Linked DNA regions of Spirosoma rhododendri. The protein of the gene in region 2 interacts with the protein of the main gene of each other region in a pairwise test. Links are inferred from orthologs where the notes say so. Each region holds a gene or a part of one and is shown on either strand. Other genes may lie near its edges.

Region 1 (11,024 bases), 4.9 Mb from region 2 along the record:
GGCCGTATGAGTGGGGGCAAAACGCCGATCAGTTCGAGGCTATCAGCCAGATGCGCGCTTTCGCCGAGTTGATATGGCCCGCCATCGTTGGGCGCGAAACGAAGTGGCTACTGGCTCCAGGTGAATCAGATGTGCTGGTCTGGACCCACGCGGAGCCGACCGGGTACACGTTTGCGGTGTCGCTAACGGGCGAATTGCCGGAGGTAATACCGGGGCTGGTTCCTGCCGGTAATGCCATATTTTCCGGGGCGGGATACCGGGTCTGGCTGGCGGAGTAAGTAGCTGATTGACTGCTTGTCAAGCCAATTAATCAAGAAATTCAGGCGGTTACTCCTGTTGGTGGGTAGGGTTTGAAAAATTGTGTAGATTTACTGCTCGCACCCGGCGGTTTCGCCAGCGCGAGCAGTAAAACCCAAACTTCATGATAACCACGAATCCGGTAGCTTACCGCGTACGAATGCTGGCGACCTGGCTGTTTGCCATCGGCCTGACCGGCATTCTGCTAGGGTATCAGACAACCTTACTGACTGATCCAACGCCCAGTCAGCCGGAAGAACTGATGCTATGGCTGACCAGCCGGGGTATGCTTGTTCTGACCATGATCTGCGGTTTTCTGGGGGCTGGCAGTTACCAGCGGTTGCTGGCGCGTCGGCCGCGTCGCGCAAAGTTGATTATCGCCTGCTGGCTGACGGGCCTGGGTGCGCTGGCTGTTGGGTATTACCTGCTCACGGGCGACACGACTTTTCTGAGCCTGACCGTAGCCGGTGTTATGCTGGTGAGTATGATGGCCGTGCGGGCCCGCTGGGCACTGCTGGTTCTGATGATATTGGTGCTGAATCTGCCCGGTCAGGTAGGGCGCTGGATACAGGCCAACCGCAACTATCCCATGCCTGTTTCGGAAGAAGTGAATCTGTACGAAGCCAACCAGCGTGCGCTGCGGCACGAGCGGGCCGTGGTGACCCAGTACTGGCTCGAAAGCAATTACGCCCCACTGGTGCGGTACTACGCGTCAGTATGGCCCGAGCAGTGGCTCGAACAAAGCAGCCGCTGGTCGCTGCTAATCGGGTCGGTACTGCTGGGAATGGGTATCCGGCGCTGGCTTCGCCTGCTCACCCGGCACCTGAATACAGTGCTGGTCAGCGTTGTCGGGCTGTGTACGCTCACCACGTTTCTGGAAATAACCTCGGGTCGGGTTTATACCACAACGCTCCAGCGTTACGCCGACAGCTACCGCTACCCCGGCTATTACGTGTTCGACGTACCCGACGCTCTTTACCTGACGGTTGCCGATCTGGCCTGTCTGAACATGGCCCTGCTGGTCAGTATCGGGCTGTGGCTGTTTTTCCGGCTACCATTACCCAACTGGATACCGCTGCGCCGTCCGGCCCTGTAGGTTACAACCACCGGTGAAAGGCCAGAAATAAGGCGTAGGCCAGCCCGATGGCGGCCGGTACGGTGAGGAGCCACGCAACGGCAATATTTCGCAGCGTGCCGTAATTCAGATTTTTCGTACCACCCGACGCGACCATTGCCCCGGCTACCCCGCTCGACAGCACGTGGGTGGTACTGACGGGTAAACCGGCCAGCGTACTCAGCCCAATCGTGCTGGCCGCAACCAATTCGGCGGTAGCGCCTTCGGCATATGTCAGGTGTTCGTTGCCGATCCGTTCGCCGATGGTCGTTACAATGCGTCGCCAGCCGATCATTGTTCCCAGTCCCAGCGACAGCGAAATAGCTACCAGTACCCAAATGGGCGCAAAATCGGTAGCCTTATCCAATTGCCTGATCTGTTCATTCAGCCGTGCCCGAACGTCCGCCGGTAGGGCCGTATTTGATTCGTCGGTAATCGTTTTCAACTGAGTGGTCAGGTGCTGAAATTCCCGCCGGAGCGCGTACTGTTCCCGTGTTTGCTGCCCCTGATGCTGCCGTACCTGCTGGCGTAGCTGGCTGGTGGCCCGTTCGGCCTGCGTCAGGCGGGTGGCCTGTGTGGGTGTCGATGGGCGGGTTTGGTGGAGCAGTTGTTCCGTGTTCAGTAGCAGCGTGTTAAGTTGCGTGGGCGACGTGTCTGGATTTAGCGCGAAGCGGGCGGGCAGGAACGTGATCAGGACCAGCATCAGCAGGCCGACGCCTTTCTGACCATCGTTGCTGCCGTGAAAAAAGCTGACCAGCGTACAGGTCGTCACCAGTAGCAGCCGGATGGGAAGGGGCGGGTGTTCGTGGTCGTGGCTGGGGGCACGAAACAACAGGCTGTTTTTCAGCACTTTCTTTTCCCCGTAGAGCAGCAGCAACGAGCCGACGAAGCCGATGATAGGCGACAGTAGCAGCGACAGACCAATTTCCTTCGCCTGCGCCCAGTTAACATTGCCACCGTAGTACGTCGAAAAGCCCAGACTCGCGCCGATCAGCGCGCCAATCAGCGTGTGCGAACTCGATAGGGGCAGTCCGACGTACCAGGTGCTGAGGTTCCAGATAATCGACGCCATCAGAACGGCCAGAACCAGACTGGCTCCCACGTGTACCGGCAACCGGATAAACGCATCGAGTGGCACCAGTTTGAGCAGGCTCATCGCCACCGCCGTACCAATGACGAATACGCCGATGAAATTCCAGAACCCCGACCAGATGATGGCGACGGTTGGCTTGAGCGTGTTGGTATAGATAACCGTCGCGACGGCGTTGGCCGTGTCGTGGAAGCCGTTGATGACTTCAAAGCCGAGCACGGCCAGCACGCAGATACAAAACAGGGTAAACGATAAACCGCTCAGCGTGACCGCACCAACGAACGGCAGCGTGGTATCCAGCAACAGACAAAGCATACGGGCATGGGGTCGTACAAGGGGTAAACGCAACCGCTTGAGTCGGGAACGCCGACCGGATGTTGGGTAAACCCGATTCGATGGGCCCTGTCGGCTCGCAGCGCGTTATCAAATTGTTACGCCGGGCCGTCGTTGCCGATGCGTTGGATGCTGACCGTTGTCGTGACGTACAAATGGCGATACGGGCGCGAATTCCTCGTAAGTTTGCGGCCGGGCCGGAGGGGGCCCGCTGAACTATGAAATCGCACTACGCTTCGTGGCTTATCGCCGGACTGTTTCTTACGCAAGTTGCCTGTCAGTCGGGGCAGAAAGATAAAACGCAGACCGCCGATTCGGCCGCTGTAACGGGTAAAGTAGACCCTGCCGTCGACTATGTCCCTGAAGCCATGCCGACTCGTCTGGCCGATCTGGGCCTGACCCGCGACAGTCACTGGCGGGGTGTCAACCTCGGGGACCCCTTTACAGCGGTAGCCGAACACGAACACGAAAAGCCGTTCGAACAGGACGCCAACCATGTCGGGTACACGGTCGAGTTCAAAAACCTGGAATCAGCGGATATGCTGTATTACCAGAAGGACAGCAAGGTATCGGGTATCGACGTTGACCTGTTTCTGAATAACAAATCGGCGGTAGATACTTACGCGAAAGAGCTGACGCCTTACTTCACCACCCGCTATGGCCAGCCTAAAACCGAAAATAACGTTACAACCTGGAACGGCTCCGACGGGGCGCAGGTAACACTGAAAGATGTTTCAAAAGGCAAGGACTACGGCTTGAAAATCAAATTCCGCCCCATCTCGACGGTGCAATAGTATGGATTGTGAGGGGCGGTAGAGAAGAAAACCAGCTCACGATCATGAAGAAGCCAACCTGCACAACTGCGAACACCAGACAAACTTGTCCTGATGGTGGGGTGTGAAAGGTAAAATCTACCCCGTCGACAACGGCTCCCATCACCGAGGGAATCACCATACCACCCTATGCAGGGGGAAGGCTGTAACTTGGCAACTGACTAGCTACACGCAGAATTGAGGGGCCTGAAAGAGGTCAGTAACATCAGGCTTCACCCCTTTTTATGTTCGGGTCAATAGTCTCTGAAATAGCATTTTCCAGGGAATGCTACACATCTACGATTACGATAAGGAAAAAAACGCAGCATTCAGTCCTCGTCATGGGCCTTACGGAAAGTTATTGCAGCGGTGAGTGCAACTCTGTGACGGGCAGGATTAACTTGCACTATCCGAATAACCTGTACTTCTATGACTGCTGGCCAACAGCCCGTCAATTCTTCGTCAGATCAACTGCAACAACCTGACCCCACCTTTGCCCTGCAAGCTGCTGGGATAGGTACCTGGGATCTGGATATTACTAACCAGCGAGTCTGGTGGGATGAGCGCTGTAAGCAGCTCTACGGCTTCGACAAAGACGATGTCGTGCCTTACGATCAGGTGCTTTCATATATGCATTCGGAAGACCGATCTCAAGTCGATACAGCCGTTCAATGGGCGCTAAATCCAAAATCCGAAGGATACTATGATGTTCGATTTCGGACCATTGGAGCCGCAGATGGACGTCTGCGATGGTTACACTGCCGGGGACGGGCTTTCTTTAATAACCAACAGATAGCCTACCGCTTTTCGGGCATTGCCCAGGATATTACTGAACTAATGCTGACCCGTCAGGAGGCAGATGAAAGCGAGCTAAAACTACAATCCGTACTTAATCAAGCTCCTGCCGCCATCGCCATTAGTATGCTGGTAGGCCCCGATTTAATCGTTACTGCGCCTAACCAAACCTTTATGGATACGGTGGGCAAGGGAAACGATATTGCTGGTAAGTCGCTACGAACACTCATGCCGGAGCTGGAAAGCCAGCCATTCCTGCAACTCTTCGACTGGATATTTGCGTCTGGCGAGTCCTTTCATAGCGTTGCTCAACCGGTGCGGATCGTTCAGGAAGGAGAGGAGAAAAATTACTTTTTCAACGTGGCGTTCTCCCCACTCCGCAACCCGCAGGGTGAAATATATGCGATTCTAGGCCTCTCTTTCGATGTCACTCAGCAGGTCCAGGATCGCCAGACGATCGAAGACAGCGAAGAACGCTACCGATTGCTATCAGAGCAACTGGAAGAGCAAGTCCAACAACGAACTGAAGAGTTAGCGGCTTCCAACGAAGAACTGGTTGCGGGCAACGAAGAATATGCGGCCATCAACGAAGAATTAGAAGAAGCAAACAGCTTGCTGGTTCGTTCCAATAATAATCTGCAAACATTCGCTTACGTGGCCAGCCACGACTTACAGGAGCCCCTGCGTAAAATTCAGCAGTTCGGTGATTTATTAAAAACGCGCTTTGTCGAATCAGTGGGTGGAGACGAGCTGGTTTACGTCGAGCGAATGCAGATAGCCGCTAGTCGGATGTCGACGTTGATAAAGGATTTGCTGGACTTTTCCCGGATTACCACTCGGCGCAATCAGGAGGGGGTGGTTCAACTAAGTGTTGTTATTGAGGATGTACTGTCTACACTCGACGTAACAGTCGCCGAGACGGGGGCCCAAATCCAGGTCGATGCGTTACCCGACGTGTTGGGTGATGCAACTCAGTTTCGGCAGTTATTCCAAAATTTGCTTAGTAACGCCCTCAAATTCCGCCGTTCAGATGTGCCTTCGCATATTCGTGTTACCAGTCGAGTACTAGCAGCCGATGAACTACCTCCGACCGTCAAGCCAACTCGCCGGGCAACCGACTATTATCTGATTACCGTAGCTGATAACGGTATCGGTTTCGATGAAAAATATTTAGACCGCATCTTCCAGGTCTTTCAGCGGCTGCACGGCCGGAGCCAGTATGCCGGTACGGGTGTAGGATTGGCCATCTGTGAAAAGGTCGTTACGAATCACGGGGGCGTAATCACGGCTACCAGCCAACCTAACCAGGGCGCTACGTTCATGATTTATTTGCCAGCCCACATATAATCGGTTGCTATGTTATTGTCATAAGCCGTAAGACAGTTTAACAAATTTGTCTTACAGCTTAATTTTTGCGTCTTACATTCTTGCTCACACGGTGGATCGTGGAGCCGGTCTGCCGGTGCGGGTGGCGGGCTTTCCATCGTCGGCTAGCGAAAGACTACGAAGTAAAAGAGTCTCACGCTGAAGCTATTATCTATTGGACGATGATTCGGCTGATGTCCGGAAAAATTCGTGACACACAATCCCGGACAACCTCTTAAGGGGAGCAGCCCAGGTCACAACTGCCAGCGGCCCCACTCGATAGTCAGAATCAGATCGGCCATTTAACCAGGATAGTTGAGGGCATTGCTACTTGCTTACCGGAGCAGGGTAAAACGTCAGTATGGCAACGGCTTTTTGGTTAGATCAACTTTCTTCCCCTTTGTCGCTAAGCCAAATACCCTGGCTGTATAACTGCCAGCATTCTTGACCTGCCATAAGCGGCTCCGTAATGCTGGCGGTTAACTACATCAATTGCGTGCAGCCCCGCCACTGCGGCAAATTAGTCAAGGTTTTGGTCTTGAGCTTATTACCACCGCACCTGCCCGTCACCGGTGACGATCCATTTTTCGGTGACCAACTTTTCGAGGGCGAACGGACCGCGCGCGTGAAGTTTTTGTGTGGAAATACCGATCTCCGCGCCCAGCCCAAATACACCACCATCGGTGAAACGCGTCGACGCATTGGCGTAGACAGCAGCCGCGTCAACTTCGCGCAGGAACTGATCGATCAGCGATTGGTTTTGCGATACAATAGCTTCCGAATGCCGCGACGAATACGCCTGAATGTGCGACAAGGCTTCGTCGAGTCCGTCGACGAGCTTGATAGCCAGCTTGTAATCCAGAAATTCACGCCCGAAATCGTCGGGTTGTGCGTGCTGTAGTTGTTCGTAACCCGCATCGTACAGGATCGCGTACGACGACTCATCGGCAAACACCTCCACGTTCCACTTCCGTAGATCGTCGATCAGCATCGGCAGAAACTGACCCGCAATCACCGTATCGACCAGCATACAATCCAGGCTGTTGCAGACCGACGGGCGCGACACCCGGCCGTTGATAACGATGGCAGCCGCTTTGGTGAGATCGGCTGTAGCTTCGACGTATGCGTGGCAAACGCCCGCGCCGGTTTCAATCGTTGGCACCAGCGAGTTTTTGCGGACAAACTGAATCAGGGATTCCGACCCGCGCGGAATAATAATGTCGACGTAGCGAGTTGCCGTTAGCAGTTCGCCGACGACGGCCCGGTCGGGTGGGAGCAGGGTAACGGCGGCTGTCGGTACGTCGAACTCGGCCAGCACCGATTGAATCAGACCGACGAGGTAGCGGTTGGAGAAGTCGGCTTCTTTGCCGCCTTTCAGCACGCACGCATTCCCCGACCGCAGACAAAGCGACGCTACGTCGATAGTGACGTTGGGTCGGGCTTCGTAAATCACACCCACTACGCCCAGCGGTACCGCAATTTTTTTGAGTTGCAGCCCCTGTTCAATCGTCCGGTCGATGAGTACTTCCCCCGCCGGGTCGGGCAGTACGGCAACGTCGCGCAGACTCGTGGCCAGCCCGTCGATACGCGCATCGGTCAGTTTGAGCCGGTCGTATTTCGGATCGGATTCGGGCATCCGGTCGAGGTCTTTCTGGTTCTCGGCCAGGATGTCGATTTTGTGGGCAAGCAGTACGTCGGCCAGGCGGTTGAGCAGGTCGGTTTTACGGGCCGGGCTAAGCCGCCGGACGGCCGCAGCCGCCTGTTGCGTTGCCTGTAGGAGTGGGGTAATAGGAGTCATAGAATTACAAAAGTACAATATCGCTGGCATTGGCGACGTCGACGTTCTGCTGATTCAACTGTTGCTGAAGCTGTTCCGACGAAATCCGTGCCCGCGCTACGGCGACTGCCACCTGTTGCTCGTCCAGAATCTCGACCATTTCGCCAGCCGCAAACTCGCCCAGAATGGCGCGTACCCCCACGGCCAGCAGGCTCCGGCGCTGGGTCAGTGCCCGCACGGCCCCCATGTCTACCTGAAGCCGCCCGACCACCAGCGAGCCACTCGCCAGCCAGCGGTTGCGGGCGCTCATCGCCGTTTCGCTGGCGGGAAATTCGGTGCCCGTTTCACCCGCCAATGCCCGGCGCAAACTGTCGGGTTCACTCAGCCCGAAGATGACCACCCGAATACCCATGCGCGTCGCCAGTTTGGCAAACGTCAGCTTCGACGCCATACCGCCCAGGCCCAACGACGATTTGTCGGTGCGAACTACGCCGAACACCTGCTCGTCAAACCGCTCGACCCGCCGGATAATCTGGTTGTTGGCGTCGAGCAGCCCACCCACCGACGTGCAAAGCATCAGTACCTCGGCCCCGAAACCAACGGCGATTAGCGTGGCCAGTTCGTCGTTATCGGAAAATTTCAGCTCGCGGCTGCTCACCACGTCGTTCTCGTTGGCAATCGGAATCAGGCCGTTGGCCCAGAGCTCTTCGTAGGTTTGTTTGAGTTGCAGAAACTGATCCCGATTGGCGAAGTGCTGCCGTTCGCACAGGCTCTGGGCGATATGAACACCGTAGATCGAGAAGAAACGCGAATACTGGTTCAGCAGCAGCAGATTGCCCACGGCGGCAGCGGCTTTGCGCTGCGTGATGTCGCCCCGATAGTCGCGGATGAGGGCTTTTCCGGCTCCCACTGCCCCCGACGATACCAGCACGATGCGGTAGTGGGGGTGGAGCGCGGCCACCTGCCGGGCAATGTCGACCATGACCGGTTCGTTGGGCTCGCCGGAGGGACGGGTGATCGACGCCGTGCCGAATTTCAGGACAAGTACGGGTTTACTCATGCCCGCAAAGATAAGATTCCGGCAACAGCATCCGGCCCGTTAATCGCCCGGATGGTTGCGAAACAGATGCTCGACCAGCGGCTCGGTGAAGCGGGCCTTTTTTCGCATGGCTGCTTTAAGCCGTTTGTGGTAATCGGCTTTCGGGATTTCGATAGCCCCGTACCGACGCACGTTATCGTTGATAAACTGGGTGTCGAGTAGTTCGTAGCGTTGTTGCCGCAGCGTCATAATCAGGTAATGAAACGCCACTTTCGACGCGTCGCTGACCCGGTGAAACATCGATTCGCCGAAGAAAGCCGCACCCAGCGATACGCCGTACAACCCACCTACCAGTTCGTCGTTCTGGTACGTTTCCACGCTGTGGGCCAGTCCCATGCGGTGCAGTTCGGTATACGCCTGGATGATTTCGTCGGAGATCCAGGTGCTGTCGTCGGCGGAGCGGGGGAAGGAGCAGTTCCGCATGACCTGTTCGAAATTCGTATCAAACCGCACCTCGAAGCGCTCCTGATTTAGCGTTGGTCGCAGCGACTTCGCCGGTTTGTAGGTATCGATGGGGATGATGGCGCGCGGGTCGGGGGCATACCAATAGAGCGTTCCGTCGGCGTCGGCCATCGGAAAAATACCGTTGATGTACCCGTAAATCAATTCGTCGGCCGTCAGCTTGCTCATTATCGCGGGAGATAGCCCTCCTGACAAATATAGAAAAAATGCTGAGTTTACATTGTTACGGCTGGATCAAGTTTTGTAACCCATTTGGTATATTGCATCGATTACGTCCACCTGTCAACTCATATGATCAAACGTTTTACTGTTCGTTCCAAATCCCTCTGTCTGTTCACGTTAGCCTTACTTTATGCACTGACCAGCTACGCCCAGAAAGGCGACCGTGCAAAAACCGGCGATTCCGCGCCGGTCGTGAAATTCGGGCAGGCAGCGCCCGCTGATTTCTCCAGTGCGTCGATGGATTCGGCTGGTGCCGTCGTGCTGTACAAATACGGCGAAGTCCGGTTCGACGTCATTTCGGATCAGCTGTGGCTTATCACGACCCACCACGTCCGAACCCGGATCAACAAAAAGTCAGCCTACGATCTGGCGACCATCGAACTGCCGGTCCGGCGGGGGAAGGCCGGTCAGCACGAGCACATCAACTATTTTGAAGGCTACACCTATAACCTGGTCAATGGGCAGGTCGAAGAAACCAAACTACCCAGAGCCGGGCATTTTACCGACCGCGCCGACGATGCGTACCAAATCGAAAAATACACGCTGTCGAACGTGCGGGAGGGTTCGATCATCGAGTACAAGTACGAACTGCGCACCCCGTTTGCGATCAGTCATACGCCCCGCACCTGGTATTTTCAGCAGAGCATTCCCGTGAAGTGGAGCGAGTACCGGATTACCATTCCTAACTACTTCTACTACAACATCATTCAGACGGGCTACCTGCCGATCGCCGTCAACGAGCACAACGAAGGCAGCATGACGCTGATTCCGGGCGAACACCAGATTGGCTATGTAGCGTATCGTTTCGCGGTCAAAGATGCCCCCGCCTTCCGCGACGAAGCGTACATTACCACCGACGAAGATTACCTGTCGAAGATCGATTTTGAGATGGCGCGGTACATTTTGCCCGGCAATCATCAGCAAACGTTCTCGCTCAACTGGACTGACCTGGACAACACGCTGCTGGGCGACGCGTCGTTTGGGGGGCAACTGAAGCGGGGCGGGTTCATGCGCGAAACGGCGCAGACGATAATCCGCGACCATGCTGATACGCTGGCCCGCGTTACGGCGGCCTACGACTTTATCCGGAAGCGGATGAAGTGGAACAACAAAACGTCGATCTGGTCGAACAACGTTAAAACGGTTTATGAAGCGGGCAAAGGCGACGCGGCCGACATCAACCTGCTGTTGATTGCGATGTTGCGGGAGATGAACCTCGACGCCAATCCGGTTATTCTCAGCACGCGCTCCCACGGGCGCATCGATGAGTCGTTTGCGCTGCTGAAAAAATTCAATTACGTCGTGGCGCATGTGTGGGTGGGCAACAAAGACCTGCTGCTCGATGCCACCGACAGCCACCTGATACCGGGTATGCTGACGCGCGACTGCCTGAACGGACAGGGACGGCTGATTCACCCCCAGAAAGCCCGGTTTATTGCGCTTAACCTCGCCGAACGATCCGTCGAAACGGTTACCGCCAGGCTGTCGATCAGCGAGGAGGGAGACGTTAGTGGTGCCGTGCAGATGCTGACGGGTGGACACGCGGGCTGGGAAACCCGGCGCGAAATTGCGACGAATGGGCGTACCAAATACAACGACGAACTGCGCAAGGAACGTCCCGGCTGGCAGTTCGACTCCGTATCTGTCGATAATAGCCG
Region 2 (11,099 bases):
TACTTGCCGCAGGACTGTTCATTACAGGGGTAGGCTGGGCCCAGACGCTACCCGTTGCGCAGGGTGTCGATGTGGCTACCCAGCGGCTCGGCCAGGAAATGGACCGCATCGCCAGACTGGCGAAGGGGCGGGTGGGTGTATCGGCACTGCATCTCGAAAGCGGCCGGCAGGTACATCTGAATCCGACCGATTCGTTTCCGATGGCCAGTACCGTTAAAGTTGCCATTGCTGCCCAGTTGCTCCACCGCATCGAGCAGGGTGACCTGTCGATGATGACGATGACCGACCTGCACGCTGCTGACCTGCACCCCGGCAGCGGTACGCTCGATGTGCTGTTTGCCAAACCGGGTGTGCAGCTATCGGTACAGAATCTGCTCGAACTGATGATGGTCATCAGCGATAACTCGGCAACCGACATACTGCTGCGGCTGGCGGGTGGGCCAGTGGCTGTACAGCAACGACTCAACGCGCTTGGTATACGCGGAATGTCGGTCGATCGGTCGATTATTCAATTGCTGGCCGATCTGGAAGGCGTCACCTTACCCCCGGCTGACCAGTGGACACCGGGCTTCTACAACCGACTCGGCAAGGCCGTAACTGCTGAACAGGCTAAAGCCGCCGTTGCCCGGTTCAACAAAGACCGGCGCGACCGGTCGACACCCGACGCGATGGTCAGTTTGCTGGCGCAGATTTATCGGGGAACGGCGCTGCAACCCGCCAGCCGGGATACGTTGCTGGCCGTAATGGCCCGGTGTCGGGGTGGGGCAAACCGGCTGAAAGGCTACCTGCCGCCCGGTACGGTCGTATCCCATAAAACCGGCTCGCTCGACGAAACCGCCACCGACGACGTGGGGATCATTACCCTGCCGGGCGACGCGGGTCATATCGCCATTGCGGTGTTTGTGGGGTATTCGACGCAGCCGGCCGCTGACCGCGAGCAGGTTATCGCGCAGCTGGCCCGTAGTATCTACGATTATTTTCTATACCAGCCGCCTGTTTCTCCCACTGCTACCCGCTGATATGACGCGTTTGTACTGCCTGCTCTTCCTGCTGATAACGGTTCGTGCCGTCGGGCAAAAGCCCATTTCCCCGAAACAGATCCGGGAATTTGATACGTACGTCGAGCGTGTGCGTCAACAATGGGATATACCCGGCCTGGCAATTACGGTCGTGAAAGACGGACGGGTGCTGTTTGCCAAAGGATACGGCGTCCGCGAACTGTCCGGGACAGCTCCAGCCAACGGCGGACCCGTCGATACGCAGATGCTGTTTGCCTGTGCGTCAACGACCAAAGCCATGACCGTCACGTTGCTGGGTATGCTGGTCGATGCCGGAAAACTGCGCTGGGACGACCCTGTCTACCAGTACCTGCCGGAACTACAGTTTTACGAACCGTACGTCACCCGGCAGGTCACCATCCGCGATTTACTACTGCATAATACGGGCGTGGGCGGCACCGATTTTTTTACCAGTGCCATGAATATTCCGGCCAGTGAAATGTTTCGGCGAATGGTGCTGGTCAGGCCCAGTTACTCGTTCCGGTCTGGTTACGTCTACCAGAATACCATGTACTCAGCGGCCGGCCGGATCATCGAACGGGTGACGGGTCAAACCTGGGCAGAGACCATACAGGCCCGTATTTTTCAGCCGTTGGGTATGACCCGGACAGTGCCCAAGCGCGGCTATATCAGGGACGATAATCTGACGCGTCCGCACGTTCGTATCAACGATACCATTCGCGTAATTCCGTACGGCCCCGATAGCGAAATCGGGTCGGCGGGGGCAGTATGGTCATCCGCCGACGATATTGGTAAATGGGTTATCTGCATGCTCGACAGCGGGAAGTACGCGGGTGGCCGACTGCTCAAACCGGCTACCTGGGCCGAAATCTTCCGTCCGCAGACCATGGTACCCGACGACGAGTACGCGACCATGCAGCTGCTGAAACCCAACTGGTTTACGTACAGCCTGGGCTGGTATCAGCACGACTACCGGGGCCACAAGGTAAACTTTCATACGGGGAGTCTGGCGGGGTTGACGGCCATCACGGGTCAGCTCCCCAACGAGAAACTGGGCGTGTTTGTATTCGGCAATCTTGACCACGCCGAGGGGCGGCATGCGTTGCTTTACAAAACGCTCGACTGGTTCGCCCTGGGGGGTAATCGCGACTGGAGTACCGAATTTAAAAACCTGTACGATGGACTGGCCCGGCAAAGCCGGGAGGCCGGGCAGGCCCTGGAAGCCCGGCGCGTTGCCAATACGAAAACTACGCTCCCCCTGCCGGCTTATGCCGGTACGTACACCAGCCCGCTTTATGGTGAAGCCACGGTAACCGTAACCGGTGACCGGCTGGCCTTCAACCTGAACAACGTACTGACGGCCACGCTGCCCCACTGGCAATACGATACGTTCCGGGGTAGTTACGACAACACCTGGACTGGTAAAGCTACGGCTCAGTTTACGCTCAGCCCCGCCGGTACTGTTCAGACGCTGCTGTTCGACGGGCTTCTGTTTCAGCGTAAACCGTGAGCAACGGGCGACCGCCTGTTACAACCCCGGAATACGCAGCAGTAGGTTGGGGTCGGGGCAGATCGACAGGAAATAGGCGCGGTCGGCGAGGGAACAGACGCCGGGGAAATCGCCCCGACGGCCGAGCATATCGGTCATCAGCTGAAAATGCAGGTGCGGGGGCCAATCACCGTTTTCGGGGTAGGGTCCGATCTCAGCAATCTTGTCACCCGCCCGAACCGGTTTGCCGTCGTACAGCCCGTCGAGCGATGGGCGGGTCAGGTGGCCGTACAAACTGTAAAGTGGCTTGCCCTCGTACTGGTGTTCCAGAATGATCGTGGGGCCGTAGTCGCCGAAGTTGGCGTTGTCCTGAAAACTGTGAACGACACCATCCAGTGGGGCAAAAACGGGCGTTCCGGCGTCGGTCCATAGATCGATGCCCAGGTGAACTTCGCGCGGTCCGTCGTACGGGGGGGCGTCGTACGGTGGCTGCGCTGTCTGCTGAAAATGGGGGCTTCGGCGGTAAATGACCCGGTGTTCGTTATAGCCACCTACCCCGACCTGTGCCCCGGCCGCGCGTAATTTGCCGAATACATAGTCGGAAAATGCGGCTGTATCGGTCAGGTTCAGCGGTGGCTGTCTGGCTGGGTCAAGGTCGGGGTTGGTGGCCGAAAAGTCCAGAATCAGGTAGGGGTCGGTTGCGAAGTCGAACGGGAGCAGCATAACGGCAGCGTGGTTACGCCCGCAAGTTAGTTGCCGGATTGACGCGACGTCGGTATCTTTACCGTTCCTTTTTACCTGAATAAGCCAAATTATCTTCGGCTGCCCTTTTCTATCGCGACAAACTACATGGAGTCAACGATTGCTCAACCGCCTGCCCGGACGGGCCACCCCACCGGCCTTTACGTACTGTTTTTCACCGAGATGTGGGAGCGGTTCAGTTATTACGGGATGCGGGCCATCCTGCTGCTGTTTCTGATCGACAATGTGCGGGGCGGAATGGGTCTGACCGAAGCTGAGGGTGCGGCCATTTATGGTATCTACACGGCATCAGTCTACCTGCTGTCGTTGCCCGGCGGCTGGATCGCCGATAACCTGCTGGGTCAGCGTAAGTCGATCTGGTACGGCGGTATCATCATCATGCTGGGCCACATTATTCTGGCGTTTCCGGCGGGGCAGTCCCTGTTCTTTCTGGGCCTGACAGTGGTGGCGCTGGGCACGGGACTACTTAAGCCCAACATCAGTACACTCGTTGGCGAGTTGTACCCCGAAGGTGGTGCGCGTCGCGATGCCGCCTTTTCGATCTTCTACATGGGGATCAATATCGGCTCGTTTCTGGGTATCACCATCGTGGGGTACCTGGGCCAGAAAGTGGGCTGGCATTACGGTTTCGGGGCGGCTGCGGTCGGCATGGGGCTGGGCCTGATTACCTTCCGGGCACTGGGGCAGAAGCACCTGAGTCACCTGGGCAATGTGCCCCGCAAGGCGGAAATCGCCGAAGCCACGACATCGGGTGGTAACAAATCGTTGCTCGGTTTTCTGGTCGGACTGGTGGCGGTCTTCGTCGTACTGCAACTGACGGGCGTTCTCGACATGTCGACGGCGCAGGGTCTGGCGAAGGCGATGGGTGCCATTATTTCGCTGATCGCCGTTAGCTATTTCGTGTATATCCTGGTGGCCGGTGGACTCGACAGCGTCGAGAAGAAGCGGGTCGTCGTGCTGTTCATCTTCTTCCTGGCGTCGGCGGCTTATTGGGCTGGCAACGAACAGCAGGGATCGTCGCTGCAAATTTTTGCTGACCGCTACACGAGCCTGAGCCTGTTTGGCTGGCAGATGCCGTCGAGCTGGTTTCAGAACCTCAATCCAGCCTTTATCGTAATTTTTTCGCCCGTCCTCGCGTCGTTGTGGGTGTATCTGGCCAACCGGAAGATCAACTACTCGGTACCGGCTAAAATGGCAACGAGTCTGCTGCTGCTGGGTCTGGCTTACGTCGTGATGGTATTTGCCGCGCAGATTGTCGTGGCCGGTGGCATGACCTCACCGCTTTACCTCGGCTCGACATACCTGCTTTTTACCCTTGCCGAACTGTTTCTGAGTCCGGTCGGGCTGAGTTCGTTCTCGAAGCTGTCGCCCAAACGGTATGCCAGTCAGCTGATGGGCCTGTGGTTTGTCGGTTCGTCGCTGGGTAACCTGATTGCCGGTCTGTTTGCGGGTGGTTTCGACGAGAAGAACGTGGCTCAGATGCCGCAGCTGTTCCTGAGTGTGGTGTATTTCAGCATGGGCTTCGGTTTCCTGCTGCTGCTTTTCTCCGGTAAACTCAAAAAATGGATGGGGGGTATTGAGTAACGAATGAACAACCCGCACGACAAACTATTCAAGGCCACGTTCTCCCACCCGGACGTGGTTGCTTCTCTGATCGAATCACTGTTTCCGCCTGAACTGAGCCAGGCTATTCAGCTCGATTCGCTGGTGCTGACCACTAACTCGTACATAGACGATGAACTGAATGAGCACTTTGCCGACCTGGTCTACGACTGTGTGTTGAGTGATGAAACGCCGGTTCAGATCGCACTGTTGCTGGAGCACAAAAGCTACACGGTGGCTCACCCGCATTTGCAGCTGCTACGCTATCTGCTCAATCGCTGGCAGCAGGATGTTGAGCAGGGCGTTAGACTCACGCCTATCATCCCGGTAATTATTTATCACGGTCGGGAAATATGGCAGCACCAGCCGTTCGCGTCGTCGCTGGCGGGGAAAAATGCGCTGCTGCGACCCTTCTTTCCTGAGTTTGACTATGTACTGGTAAACCTGACGACGCTCAGCGAGGAACAGATCTTTGCTTTTCGGAGCCGGTTCCTGACCGTATCGGCTGCGTTGATGAAGCATCGGCAGGACAAACAGTTTGCCGACTACGTTCGTCAGAACATACGGCGGCTGATGCAGGGCTTCGCCGACGATGAGCTGATGTCGGTCGTTTTGCCTACGTTTCTGTACCTGCTCGAAACGACTGACTTGACTGGGACGGATATTGTGGTTATGTTTAGTACAGTATCCAAACAAACTGAAGAAGCTGTTATGAATGGAGCCGATCAACTACGGATGGAAGGGCGAATCGAGGGGCAAATTGCCGGACAAATTGCGGGCCGTGCAGAAGCGAGTCGCAAGTTTGTCAAGGGTGCCCTCAAACTGGGAATGGACGCGAAGACCATTGCCGATACTTTCGAGATGAGCATCGCCGAAGTCGTTGCGCTGATCGAGCAGGTGCGGCAGGAGAAGCCCTGACCACGCATCAGCCGCCCGCTTTCTTGGCTTTATAGCCTTTGCCGGTGAGCCACGTCAGCACTTTGTCGCGGTGGTCGCCCTGAATCAGAATTTCGCCGTCTTTCACTGAGCCGCCTGTTCCGCAGGCGGCTTTTAGCTGTTTACCCAGCTCGGCCAGATCGGCGTCGGTGCCGATAAATTCCCGAACCGCCGTAACGACTTTACTGCCCCCCAACTTGACCAGCCAGATTTTCAGGTTCTGCTGCGCCGGTGCCAGCGTTTCCGCTTCCGGCGTATCGTCGGATTGGTAGTCGAAATCGGGATTTGTCGAATAGACGACGCCGGAGCGGTTTTTCTTACTCATCTGAGAGGGGTCAAGGTTTGATGTATAAGGTTTAAAGTTAGCCGACAAACCTTAAACCATAAACCCCAAACTTTAAGCCCAACGTTCACAATTCCAGCAGCTGCCGGATGGTATCGCCGTAGGTGGTGCCGGTGGTCAGGCGGGTGGCTTTTTTGTCGCCCATGACCAACTGGAATTTACCGTCGAAATGCTTGTGGGCTTCGCTGATTTTCTGGCGGTTAATCATCGCCGATCGGCTGATGCGCACAAACGTGTCGGGGAGTTTGTCGCTGAGCGTGGTGAGGGTGTAACTGGTCAGAAATTTCTGGCCGTCGGTGGTCGACAGAAACACGTATTTGTCTTCGGCTTCAAAGTAAACGATGTCCGACAGGGGGATAAGCCGGATCTTATCGCCCAGTTTTACCGAGATCGAATAGATTTCTTTCTTCGGCTGCATCTGCGCCAGCAACCGCATTACATTCTCCGTCGCCATGGGTAGCGGAGCCGGTTCGTCAGCCGGATTGGGTGAGGCAACGCTACGTTCGGCCAGTGTCTGAATTTTCTGCGCCGTGCGGGCGAGCCGCTCCGCTTCGATCGGTTTGAGCAGGTAGTCGACGGAGTTCTCTTCGAAAGCACGAATGGCGTACTGATCGAAGGCGGTAGCGAACACAACCAACGGCATCGTCGTGACGCGCGCCAGCATTTCGAAGCCGTTGAGCAGAGGCATTTCAATATCCAGAAAAACCAGATCGGGCTGTTTCGTTTCGATCATAGACAACCCTTCCGCTCCGTTGGCCGCGTCGCCGACAACGGTAAACACATCTCGGTGTTTATCAAGAAGTCGGCGCAGGCGGTTGATGGCGAGCGGTTCGTCGTCGATGAGTAGCGTGGTGAGGGGGAGTTTCATAACGGTGTCGGTGTTGGCGGGGTGGGCGATGCGGTAACAGTAGACATGGTGTTGATCCGGGCTAATCGGATTGAGATAAGCACCTGCTTGAGCGGAAAATTCTGGAATTCAACGTCGGCATCGTCGCCGTAGAGCAGGTGCAGCTTATCCTGAATACTGCGCAGGCCGTAGCCACCGCCCATATCGTCGGGGAACGCAGGGCCATTGTCGTGGACGCAGAGGTGCAGGTAGTCGTTTTTTTCGTAAATCCTGACGTCGATCCGCCCTGACTCGGCGCGTTTGGCAATGCCGTGTTTGATGGCGTTCTCGACGATGGGCTGGAGCAGAAACTGGGGAAGCCGCAGGGCATTGAGCGCCGGGTTGCTGATGTCGACGGTAAAGGTGAGCCGGTTGCCGAAGCGCACCTGCTCGACCTGTAGATAGGTACGCACCATTTCCAGTTCATCGGTCAACGACGAAAACAGATCCCCATCGCGGCCGGTCGAATAGCGGAATAGTTTCGACAGCAGCAGCGTCATTTCTTCGGCTTTTTCGGGGTCGTCGTGGACCAGACTGGCGATGCTGTTGAGGGCGTTGTACAGAAAGTGCGGGTTGATTTTGGCCTGTAGCGCGTCGAGTTCAGCGCGAGTCTTTAGCTTTTCAAGGTTCAGTAGCTGAAACTCCTGTTCTGTGAGCTTGCGCGTCATTTGCCGGCCCTGTTGCAGGATGTACAGGAAAAAATTGGCCACCAGCAGATCACCGATGACGTAGAAAAACCACGGGGCGGTGTCGTCGATACCCTGCGGGCGTTTTTTTAGTTCGTCAATACTGGGTTTCCCGATCAGATAATAAACGCCGGTGTTGACGACGAAAAAACTGATCAGGACAACTACGGTGACGATCAGGTGTCGTTTCCAGGGTTTAGCTACAGTTCGCGCCAGCCGAATCGACAAGGCCCAGACAAGCAGAAACATGACGACTCCATCGGACATGTTCTGCACAACCAGGAAGCGGTACAAACCAACTAATGCCGGGTCTTTTGCCGTGACAATCAGGTTGGTAAAATAAACAATCGCGTTGCAGCCGTAGATGAGCAAGGCCCCCAGCAGGGCACCGATCAGCAGCCCCCAGCCGGGTTTTTGCAGGATAGTCGTCAGGGTGATCGGTTCGGCGGGCAGCTTCGCGGTCGAATACGGCTGACTCTGGCCAACGGAAAAATTGACCTTAGCGCCTTCCATATTAGCCCCGGTGAGGTTGGTGTCCGACAGGCCGCAAAAGTTCAGGTTTGCTTCGTACAGGTCAGCGTCGGTGAGGTTGGCCCCCGTCAGATTCGCGTAGCTAAGGTCGGCCTGCCGTAAGATGGCACCCCGGAAGTTAGCCCGTCGCAGGTCGGCGAATCGGAAGTCGGCCTGCGTCAGATCGAGTCCGCTAAAGTCGAACCCGGTCAGGTCGGCGGCTTTCATGCTTAGCCGCCGACCGTTTTTGCCAATCGTGTCGATGAGTTGTTCGCGGGTCATGGGTCGCTATACGGTTTTCGGTGTACGGTTTTCAGTTCACAGTTTTCAGCGGTTTTATGCCGGCATGCGGGTAAATCGTATACCGAAAACTGTAAGCTGAAAACCGTCCTGCCGCTATTTGCACTTCGTCAGCAGGGGTTCGATCTGTTGCTTGCCCCAGCCGGGGGCAAATTCGCTGGCAGGCTTGAAGGTCGCCAATTTTTCCATAGCCTGCTTCAGTACCGGGCAGGCTTTGTCGGGGCCACCACCAAACTGGGCGGGGGTATACATCAGCGATGACCCTTCGAGTACATACGGGCAGGGGTTGGCCGGGTTCATGGCTTTGGCCTGCTCGATACCTGCCTGAAACAGCGGGCCGTACTGCTGCCAGCGGTTCATCGCGTCGACCGTCAGGCGGGCCTGGGCGATGTACGCTTTCAGCACAGCCAGTTCGTCGTTTTTGGGCGAGATAGTTTCGGCCGCTTTTAGATTGACATCCGCCTGATCGAGATACTTGTCTTTCTCTGCTTCGCTGCCGCCCAGAAAACCCAGATACACGTAGTTCAGACCGGCATAATATCGAGGCAGCCACTCAGCGGATTCGGCACCGGCGATGCGCTCGAACTGGTTGGCCGACGCCAGAATATCGGCCGTCGCGGGCTTATCGGTTTTCTTGTTCATACCGGTCAGCGCGTCGGTCATGGCTTGCTTGTACTGGGGCGATTGCGCCAGCGTAGGAGCGGTTGCGCCCAGCAGGGCCGCGAAGAGGGTGATAATAAGGGTTTTCATTGGACTGGTTTGGTTGGGAGGGGAAATGATTTGAGTTTGTGGAGTTGACATTATGGCAGCGGCTGACCTCACCCCCGGCCCCTCCCGCGACGGCGGACCGCCTAAAACAGGAGAGGGGTGTCGTTACAGACAAGCAGTATTCTGTTACGCACTCATTGTGAAAAAATAGACACTGCACTGAATGTATGCCAAAGGCTGTTTTGCCGCTAGTCACCCCTCTCCTGTTTTAGGAGAGGGGTAGGGGACGGTCGGCCGCTGCCGTGAGGTAATTCACAACTCCCGCGCATTAACCTTCGCCTTGCGCGACAGCATGACGATGCCGCCAACGAAGAAGCTACGGTACGAAGCCGGGCCGACGGCGTAGCGGGTGGGGGCGGGGCCGTCGGCGCGGGCGGGGGTGTAGAGGTAGGTGTAGACGTTGCGGGTGTTCAGGATGTTGTCGACACTGGCGTAGAGGATAGTCAGGTTTTTACCGATGTGGGTCAGGTGGCTCGCCATAAAGCTGAGGTTCGTAACGGTCGGGGTGCGGTCGGCCATAAAAACGGGGTTGGTTGGGTTGTAGTAGGGGCGACCCGTGCTGATGGTGTACGTCAGGCCCATGTTCGTGCTGATTTTCTCGAAGTACCGTTTGCCAATCAGGGCAATGTTATGATTCGAGATAAAGGAGGGTGTTGCCAGCGTCGGGAATTGCTGAAATAAGCGTTTCGAGTCGACGAAGCTGTACGTGATCCAGTAGTCCAGCCCTTTAATCGTTGCCTGATCGCGCCAGAACAAATCGAACCCTTTGGCGTAGCCGTAGCCCGTGCTGTTCGTCTGCCCCCACGGAAATCGGTACGGGTTCGCGTCGTAGGGGCCGAGGGTCATGTTGGGGCCGGTGAACTCCCGCACCAGTTGCGCGTAGTTTTTGTAGTACGTTTCGATACGGAACGTGCGCTTGTTTTTGATGAGCTGGTAATTCAGAATCAGGTGGTCGGCGCGTTCATAGCTGAGAGTCGTATTGCGATACAGGTAGCGATAGTCGGGCGTCTGGTAAAACTGCCCGTAAGCCAGCGACACCTGACTGTATAGGCCCGTTTTGTAAGCCATCGAAATACGAGGAGCCAGGTTGAACCGGTTGATAGCCGACGAATATTCACCCCGTACGCCCGACTGAATTGCCAGTTTCCGGCCCGCGTACACCTGCGATTCAAAAAACACCGCGCCGTACGCGTCGACCAGTGAATAAGCCGTTCCCGACACCGCGTTTCGGTACGTCACCCGGTTGCCTTCGGTGCCAAACAGCAGCTGATTGCCCAGCTTGCCACCCAGAGCCCGCGTCAGCACGAACCGGCCCTGCAAGCGATCGGTACCCCGGCCAAAATCCTGCGTGCCGTAGGCCGTTGCGTCGGTGTCGTGGCTGTACGACAGACCCGACAGTAGTTGCCAGGTACCATTGCCCCAGCTATCGGTATAGGTGCTGGTCGTGAAGAAGTTGCGATTCTGCTGATTAAAAGCCGTTTTGCCCGACTCGCTGCCTGGGTCAACGAAGTTCAACCCCGTCTGACTGTTGGAGTACATGCTGTACAGCTTGAGCATACCCGTTTTGCTCGTCTGCAACCGGTACGTCAGCGAGCCACCGCCGAACTCCGGTACGTGCGTCCAGTCGATGTTTTGCGGGACAAGGGCAAACAGCGGTTTGAGGTTGCCGTAATGAGCCGTTGCCGAAATCGACGCGTTGGCGGTGGCGTGGTCGTAGTTGAGGCCGGTGTTGGCGAGGTTTATACTCACGCCCAGCCCTTCGTTCTGGTTCTGATCGGTCGTGTTGAGCAGCAGCACG

What was found.
Region 1: the proteins of HH216_RS01730 (region 2) and HH216_RS22255 interact in binary tests that used the Escherichia coli proteins (3 or more experiments, as listed by UniProt). The link is inferred for Spirosoma rhododendri from one-to-one orthologs.

The regions. Positions count from the first base shown.
Region 1 is NZ_CP051677.1:5,319,739-5,330,762, reverse strand. What follows is about bases 5,480-8,403. They hold HH216_RS22255 (glutamate-5-semialdehyde dehydrogenase), read right to left. Parts: upstream 7,605-8,403; coding sequence 6,354-7,604; downstream 5,480-6,353. Other genes in these bases: proB (glutamate 5-kinase), read right to left, coding at 7,609-8,403; HH216_RS22260 (PAS domain-containing sensor histidine kinase), read left to right, coding at 5,480-5,788. Also shown: HH216_RS26965 (hypothetical protein), read left to right, coding at 1-278; HH216_RS22275 (hypothetical protein), read left to right, coding at 422-1,393; HH216_RS22270 (inorganic phosphate transporter), read right to left, coding at 1,395-2,816; HH216_RS22265 (hypothetical protein), read left to right, coding at 3,053-3,628; more of HH216_RS22260, read left to right, coding at 4,076-5,479; more of proB, read right to left, coding at 8,404-8,643; aat (leucyl/phenylalanyl-tRNA--protein transferase), read right to left, coding at 8,683-9,312; HH216_RS22240 (transglutaminase domain-containing protein), read left to right, coding at 9,436-11,024. UniProt on the Escherichia coli protein: Catalyzes the NADPH-dependent reduction of L-glutamate 5-phosphate into L-glutamate 5-semialdehyde and phosphate. The product spontaneously undergoes cyclization to form 1-pyrroline-5-carboxylate.
Region 2 is NZ_CP051677.1:447,542-458,640, reverse strand. What follows is about bases 5,120-8,118. They hold HH216_RS01730 (LytR/AlgR family response regulator transcription factor), read right to left. Parts: upstream 7,020-8,118; coding sequence 6,219-7,019; downstream 5,120-6,218. Other genes in these bases: HH216_RS01725 (histidine kinase), read right to left, coding at 7,016-8,118; HH216_RS01735 (translation initiation factor), read right to left, coding at 5,798-6,133; HH216_RS01740 (Rpn family recombination-promoting nuclease/putative transposase), read left to right, coding at 5,120-5,790. Also shown: bla (class A beta-lactamase), read left to right, coding at 1-1,019; HH216_RS01755 (serine hydrolase), read left to right, coding at 1,021-2,529; HH216_RS01750 (peptidoglycan DD-metalloendopeptidase family protein), read right to left, coding at 2,548-3,231; HH216_RS01745 (peptide MFS transporter), read left to right, coding at 3,358-4,854; more of HH216_RS01740, read left to right, coding at 4,858-5,119; more of HH216_RS01725, read right to left, coding at 8,119-8,515; HH216_RS01720 (hypothetical protein), read right to left, coding at 8,630-9,283; HH216_RS01715 (TonB-dependent receptor), read right to left, coding at 9,554-11,099. UniProt on the Escherichia coli protein: Member of the two-component regulatory system BtsS/BtsR, which is part of a nutrient-sensing regulatory network composed of BtsS/BtsR, the low-affinity pyruvate signaling system YpdA/YpdB and their respective target proteins, BtsT and YhjX.